Ketobacter sp. MCCC 1A13808: one gene and its partner. The protein of the gene in region 2 interacts with the protein of the main gene of each other region in a pairwise test. Links are inferred from orthologs where the notes say so. Each region holds a gene or a part of one and is shown on either strand. Other genes may lie near its edges.

Region 1 (3,542 bases), on a different replicon or contig from region 2:
ATATGGTGATCAGTTGGTCAGACGGCATGGCTAAAGATATATGCTCCAGAGGGCAGAAAAAGCTGGTATTATACGGGGTTAGACTCGCACAGGTAGCTGTGATGAGGGCCTTGCGGTCCATTTCACCGGTTCTGTTGCTGGACGATTTACCCGCGGAACTAGACAAGAATAACATTGAGTATGTGACTCGCTTTCTTATGGATTTTCCCTGCCAGGCTTTTATAACAGCCATTAGTGAGCAAAGTATTAATGAAACGCTACTATCGCAGCTCACGGAACACCATATGTTTCACGTGGAACATGGGAAGCTGGTTTCTGCCGAGTAACCCCCTATTGAATATGAATTCACCGCCCGAGAGAGACTAAATTATATGTCCGACGACAATAAAACTTATGATTCTTCTAATATAAAGGTACTCAAAGGATTAGACGCAGTTAGAAAGCGACCGGGGATGTATATAGGGGACACAGACGACGGCACCGGCTTGCATCACATGGTATTTGAGGTCGTCGATAATTCAATTGACGAAGCGTTAGCAGGGCATTGCACCGAAGTAAGAGTTGTTATTCACCCGGATGAGTCCGTTAGCGTATCGGATAACGGGCGCGGCATTCCGGTTGATATGCACCCGGAAGAAGGGCGATCTGCTGCTGAAGTGATTATGACCGTCCTCCATGCGGGCGGCAAATTCGATGATAACTCCTATAAGGTATCAGGTGGTCTTCATGGCGTGGGTGTTTCGGTAGTTAACGCCCTATCTACGAAGTTGAAACTAACGGTTCGCCGTGAAGGTAAAATTTGGGAGCAGGTTTACCAAGACGGTGTCCCGGTTGCTCCGCTGGCAGCGGTAGGTGACACCGAATCAACCGGGACAGAACTGCATTTTTGGGCATCGCCGGAAACGTTCACCAACATCAAGTTCTCCCACGACATTCTGGCAAAACGCTTGCGGGAGCTGTCATTCCTTAACTCAGGGGTTCGTATCGTGTTATTTGATGAGCGAACCGGCACAGAGGATGTATTTGAGTACGAAGGGGGCCTAAGTGCCTTCGTTGAATACTTAAATCAGAATAAGACGCCGTTGAACCAGGTGTTTTACTTCGATGGGCACCGAGAAGATGAGGGGATTTCCGTTGAGGTTGCATTGCAGTGGAATGATTCATATCAGGAAAATATTTACTGTTACACCAATAATATCCCTCAAAGAGACGGCGGTTCCCATTTGGCGGGCTTCCGCTCTGCCCTCACCCGATGTTTGAACACCTACATTGAGAAAGAAGGCCTGCAGAAGAAGCACAAAGTAAATACAAGCGGTGACGACGCCCGTGAAGGTTTGACTGCAATTGTGTCGGTGAAGGTCCCTGATCCCAAGTTTTCTTCTCAAACCAAAGATAAGTTGGTGTCCTCCGAAGTCAAACCCGTTGTAGAGCAGCATATGACGGAAAAGCTGAACGAATACTTGTTGGAAAGCCCCAATGACGCGAAGAACATCTGTAATAAAATCATAGATGCAGCCAGGGCGCGGGATGCAGCCCGACGAGCCCGTGAAATGACCCGGCGTAAGGGTGTGCTGGACATTGCTGGGTTGCCCGGGAAACTAGCGGATTGTCGTGAAAAGGACCCTGCCCTTTCTGAACTTTACCTGGTGGAGGGTGATTCTGCGGGTGGCTCGGCGAAACAGGGTCGAGACCGCAGAACCCAGGCAATACTGCCTCTCAAAGGTAAAATCCTGAACGTTGAGAAAGCCCGATTTGATAAAATGTTATCTTCTGCTGAAGTGGGCACCTTAATTACGGCGATGGGCTGCGGCATAGGTAAAGACGAATATAACCCGGATAAATGCCGCTACCATTCCATTATCATCATGACGGATGCGGACGTGGATGGTAGCCACATCCGGACTTTGCTGCTGACGTTTTTCTTTCGCCAAATGCCGGAGGTGATCGAACGTGGGTATATCTATATTGCGCAGCCCCCGCTCTATAAAATAAAGAAAGGTAAACAAGAGCAATATTTGAAAGATGACGCAGCCCTTGAAAATTACTTAACGCAAGCCGCCTTGGATGATGCCAGCTTACACGTTAATGCAGACGCACCGGGCATATCCGGTTCCGGCCTGGAAGCACTGGTTAAGGAATACCGCAATGTGTTCAAGCGTATAGACAGGTTATCCCGTGTTTATCCGGCCTTTGTACTCCAGCAACTGGTGTATGCGAAAAAACTGGAAGAGTCGGACTTTAATGATGCGTCGGCTATCGAAGCATGGGCTCAGGATTTATCCGCTCATCTGGTTGCAAATGCGAGTCAGACTGAGCGTTATGAAGTCTCCGTTCTGGAAGACAAGGAACGTCATCTGTTTATGCCCCAGGTGGTGCAAATAGCTCATGGGATTCCGACCGAATATACGTTTTCAAAAGAGTTTGTAATTTCGGAAGACTATATAGCGATCAAGGCATTGGGGGATAAGCTGCAGAGCTTGCTTGAGGAAGGCGCGTACGTAAAACGGGGTGAGAAAACGTTGGCGGTGGATAACTTTGCACAAGCCTTAGAATGGTTAATGACAGAATCGAAAAAAGGTCATGGAATTCAACGATATAAAGGGTTGGGCGAAATGAACCCGGATCAGCTATGGGAGACCACTATGGATCCGGAAACTCGCCGTATGCTGCAAGTGAAAATCGAGGATGCGATTGCTGCCGATCAGATCTTCACGACTCTGATGGGTGATCACGTGGAACCGCGTCGCGACTTTATCGAAACCAACGCGCTGAATGTGTCGAATCTGGATATATAGCATAAGTAAGTTGTGGGATCTCATAATTCGTGAACTGAGGTCTCACAATCGTGAACTAGTGTCTCGTAATTCATGAACTCATTAAGAAAGGAAGTAGCGGCTTATTGAGGACAAAGGTATCACTCAACTAAATTCAAAAATAACACCTACCAACGACATCTTTTTTGGACAGAGTTAGTTGTGGGCTCGTAAGAGCCCTTTCCATAGCTCCTGGTAACGATATTCACGCGTGCGGCCTCACCGATAACTTCTCGAATTTGTTCAACAGCTTCATGTGACGCAACAACAAGCCAACCATTTGAACAAATATCGTCCATTTTAGGTGGTAGTCTGGAAATTGGGCCATCTTTCCAATAGACGCTTTCAACCATAATATCCCCCTTCTCATTAACCCATTGGAATAGGCCTTTCTGTGATAATGACCACCCAAGTGAATATCCAACGGAAGGGTTCAGCGCTAGCCATTCGAGACCACCGTGATCAATATAAGAACCAGAGCCGTAAATAACTAATGAGGGATCGTTAGTGGAAGAAATATCTGGATAATCGTTTGCAGACCAATTCATCATGCTTGGAAATAAAGCAAAGGGCGTCTCAATATCTGCATTATTATTCCACTGTGGATGACAGACTGTAGACATGCGAGTTTCGGTTGGCATGTCCCAATCCATCCAAACCCAGGTTGTGAGTTCACCTAAAATTTCTTGTCCAGTGTTGAGACTGATAACAAAGTGTGAAAAGGCTTGT
Region 2 (4,101 bases):
GACCGTTATGCCGGCCGGTCCGATATTTTTTTGTGCGCCAGCATAAATCAAGCCAAAGCGACTCACATCCAGTGGACGGGACAAAATGGTAGACGAAAGATCCACAACCAGATCCGTTTCCACTTCCGGGATAAAGTCAAATTCCACACCACCAATAGTTTCGTTGGGAGTGTAATGTAGATAGTCCGCATTACCGCTAACCGACCAGGATTCAAACGCAGGAACGCTGGTAAACCGATTGTCCTCACCCGTCGCGACCACATTGACATTGCAGTATTTTCCGGCCTCCTTGATCGCTTTAATCGACCATTGACCGGTATTAACATAGTCTGCCTGGCCATGAATAGAGGCCAGATTAAGCGGCACCATAGCAAACTGGGTGCTTGCTCCCCCTTGCAGAAACAGTACCTTGTAGTTGTCCGGAACGGACATCAGGTCACGCAGGTCCTGCTCCGCTTTCGTGGCCATTGCGACCACCTCGTCGGAGCGATGGCTCATCTCCATTAGGGACAAACCGGAGCCACGAAAATCAACCAGTTCTTGCTGGGCTCTTTCAAGCACCGCTTGCGGCAACGCCGCCGGGCCGGCACAGAAATTAAACGCTCTGCTCATACTGCTTAGCTATCCTCGCCCTGGCCATCGTCTGCGCTATCCTTGTTTGCGTCACTTTCGCTTGCAGTGCCGCTTTGGTCCTGCTGTTCCGCTGCATCCGCACTGTTACTCGCGTCAATTTCATCATCCAGCTCGTCAACAACACCTTCGAGCTCTGCGATACGTTCCAGACCAACCAGTTTTTCATCGCTGGCAATCCGGATCAACATAACACCTTGTGTATCGCGACCTTGAATCGACACTTCTGACACCCGAGTACGAACCAGGGTTCCCTGATCCGAGATCAGAACGATTTCATCGGTTTCACAAACTTGCTTAGCCCCGATCAAAGCCCCGTTTCGCTCGCTGCACCGCATCGCGATCATGCCCTTGCCGCCACGGCCTTTAGTCGGAAAATCTTCGACCGCCGTGCGCTTGCCATACCCGTTCTCACTGGCAGTGAGAACCTGGTGCCCTGCTTCAGGAATAATAAGGGAAATCAAGCTACCGCCTTCCGGTAAATTAACGCCCCGCACGCCGCGGGCAGTCCTGCCCATGGCGCGCACATCTTTTTCAGCAAAGCGTATTGCCTTGCCTTCGGATGTCAGCAACATAATGTCTTGCTCGCCGTCCGTAATGGACACGCCCACCAGGCGATTACCGTCGTCCAGTTCAATGGCTATCAGACCGGAGCTGCGTGGACGGGAAAACGATTCCAGCTCTACTTTCTTAACCGTTCCATTGCTGGTGGCCATGAACACAAATTTACCGGATTCATATTCGCGCAAAGGTAGAATGGCCGAGATATTCTCGTCAGGGGATAACGGCAACAAATTGACAATGGGACGGCCCTTGGATTGACGGCCGGCCCGCGGAATCTGATAGACCTTGAGCCAATACACTTTACCCAGGTTACTAAAACAAAGAATGGTGTCGTGGGTGCTGGTCACCAACAAATGTTCAATGTAGTCCTCATCCTTCACCGAGGTCGCAACTTTACCCTTGCCGCCCCGCTTCTGCGCCTGATAGGTATCAATCGGCTGGGTTTTGGCATAACCGCCAGAAGACAAGGTAACCACCACATTCTCTTCAGGGATCAGATCTTCGTTGGTCAGATCAAGGCGCGATACAACAATTTCGGAGCGGCGCTTATCTGCATATTGGGCGCGGATTTCCACCAACTCTTCTCGGATCACCTTCATCAGCAATTCAGGGTCTGCCAGAATCGCCATCAATTCACCGATCAATTGCAGTTTTTCCTGATATTCCAACAGCAGTTTGTCGGTTTCCAGCCCGGTCAAGCGATGCAAGCGCATATCCAGAATTTCTTTTGCCTGAACCTGAGACAGATAATACAACCCGTCATCACGCATCCCGAAGTTGGCGTCAATATCGTCCGGACGGCAGACATCTGGGCCACCGGCACGCTCCAGCATGTCCAAGACGTTACCCGGCTTCCAGCCGGTCCCCATTAACCCTTCTTCTGCGTCTGCCCGGCTCGGCGACGATTTAATTAATTCAATTACCGGATCAATATTCGCTAACGCTACTGCCAATCCTTCCAGCACATGACCGCGCTCACGGGCTTTGCGCAAATCAAATACCGTTCTGCGCGTTACCACTTCACGACGATGGCGGACAAACGCTTCTACAATCCCCTTCAGATTCAACAATCGCGGCTGACCATCCACAAGGGCAACCATGTTGATTCCGAAAACGGTTTCGAGCTGGGTTTGGGCGTATAAATTGTTAAGCAGCACTTCCGCATTATCGCCACGGCGCACCTCAATAACGATGCGGATGCCGTCTTTGTCGGACTCATCACGGATTTCACTGATGCCCTCGATGCGCTTTTCTTTCACCAGCTCAGCGATTTTTTCGATCAAGCGCGCCTTATTCACCTGATAGGGAATTTCAGTGACAATGATGGTTTCGCGACCGTTTTTTTCGGTCTCTATGTGGGCCCGGGCACGCATATACATGCGCCCGCGACCCGTACGGTAGGCCTCAATAATGCCGGAGCGACCGTTAATAATGCCATAGGTAGGCAGATCGGGACCCTGGATATATTCCATTAACCCATCAATATCGATATCGGGGTTGTCAATGCATGCCAGACATCCGTCCACGACCTCGCCCAGGTTGTGGGGCGGGATATTCGTCGCCATACCAACAGCAATGCCAGATGACCCATTAATCAGAAGATTGGGAATCCGGGTCGGCAACACCGAAGGCATATGCTCGCTGCCGTCGTAGTTGGGCACGAAATTGACCGTTTCTTTCTCCAGGTCCGCCAGCAAATCGTGTGCTATCTTGGCCATACGAACTTCGGTATAACGCATTGCCGCGGCGTTATCGCCATCGACGGAGCCGAAGTTACCCTGCCCGTCCACCAGCATATAACGCAGGGAGAAAGGCTGCGCCATACGAACAATGGTATCGTAAACGGCAGAATCGCCATGTGGGTGGTATTTACCAATGACATCACCCACCACCCTGGCGGACTTCTTATAGGGCTTGTTAAAAGAATTGCTTAGCTCGTGCATGGCATACAGCACGCGCCGATGCACCGGTTTGAGGCCGTCACGCACGTCGGGTAGAGCCCGACCGACGATAACGCTCATTGCATAGTCAAGATAAGATTGTTTTAGTTCGTCTTCGATGTTGACCGGTAGGATTTCTTTGGCTAGTTCTGACATCGGGTTCCTGATCTAATGATGACGGCTAGAGCGAGGGCATTTCTGCAAAACAGAGGTGCCTGTTGCCATAGTGACCGGGGTAGGATCTGTCGTCGTTTTTGTCATTGCCCCTGACGGCTAGGATGCCGCTATTAAAGCTCCGAATAATAGCACAAAAGGCCCACTTTGAGCTAAGCTAAAACACCAAAATTCGTAGAAATATTACGCTTTTGCGTCTTTTAAAATCAGTGCAACTGCCGGTCGGCCATCAGGCTGGCAACGGAGTCTGCGGACGGCTTCTCTATCACCCCTTTTTCGGTGACAATAGCATCGATCAATTGAGCCGGAGTAACGTCAAAAACCGGGTTATAAGCCTGTGCATTTTCCGGCGCCATCCGCACTCCCTTCACCTCAAGGACCTCGTGCCCATCGCGTTCCTCAATGGGAATATCAACGCCACTTGAAATACTCAGATCAAATGTGCTGGTTGGCGCCACCACCATAAAGCGCACGCCATGATGCTTCGCCAGAACCGCCAGATTATAAGTACCAATTTTATTAGCGACATCACCATTCGCGGCAATCCTGTCTGCCCCTACGATCACCCAGCTAACCCGCCCCTGCTGCATCAGGGTTGCCGCTACAGAATCCGCCGTCAGCGTGACCGGAATACCATCTTGCATCAACTCCCAGGCGGTTAGTCTTGATCCCTGCCACCATGGCCTCGTCTCATCCGCAAATACCCGTTCAATCAGCTTTTGCTGCCAGGCACTGCGGATCACCCCCAGTGCGGTGCCGTACCCACCGGTGGCGAGAGAACCGGTATTGCAGT

What was found. The genes of interacting proteins can lie anywhere in the genome.
Region 1: the proteins of gyrA (region 2) and gyrB interact in binary tests that used the Escherichia coli proteins (3 or more experiments, as listed by UniProt). The link is inferred for Ketobacter sp. MCCC 1A13808 from one-to-one orthologs.

What each region holds. Positions count from the first base shown.
Region 1 is NZ_VRKW01000011.1:4,101-7,642, reverse strand. What follows is about bases 1-3,083. They hold gyrB (DNA topoisomerase (ATP-hydrolyzing) subunit B), read left to right. Parts: upstream 1-371; coding sequence 372-2,795; downstream 2,796-3,083. Other genes in these bases: FT643_RS17360 (tetratricopeptide repeat protein), read right to left, coding at 2,942-3,083; recF (DNA replication/repair protein RecF), read left to right, coding at 1-326. Outside these bases: more of FT643_RS17360, read right to left, coding at 3,084-3,542. UniProt on the Escherichia coli protein: DNA gyrase negatively supercoils closed circular double-stranded DNA in an ATP-dependent manner to maintain chromosomes in an underwound state.
Region 2 is NZ_VRKW01000005.1:196,250-200,350, reverse strand. The notes cover bases 418-3,599. They hold gyrA (DNA gyrase subunit A), read right to left. Parts: upstream 3,291-3,599; coding sequence 618-3,290; downstream 418-617. Other genes in these bases: mtnA (S-methyl-5-thioribose-1-phosphate isomerase), read right to left, coding at 3,515-3,599; serC (3-phosphoserine/phosphohydroxythreonine transaminase), read right to left, coding at 418-612. Outside these bases: more of serC, read right to left, coding at 1-417; more of mtnA, read right to left, coding at 3,600-4,101. UniProt on the Escherichia coli protein: A type II topoisomerase that negatively supercoils closed circular double-stranded (ds) DNA in an ATP-dependent manner to maintain chromosomes in an underwound state.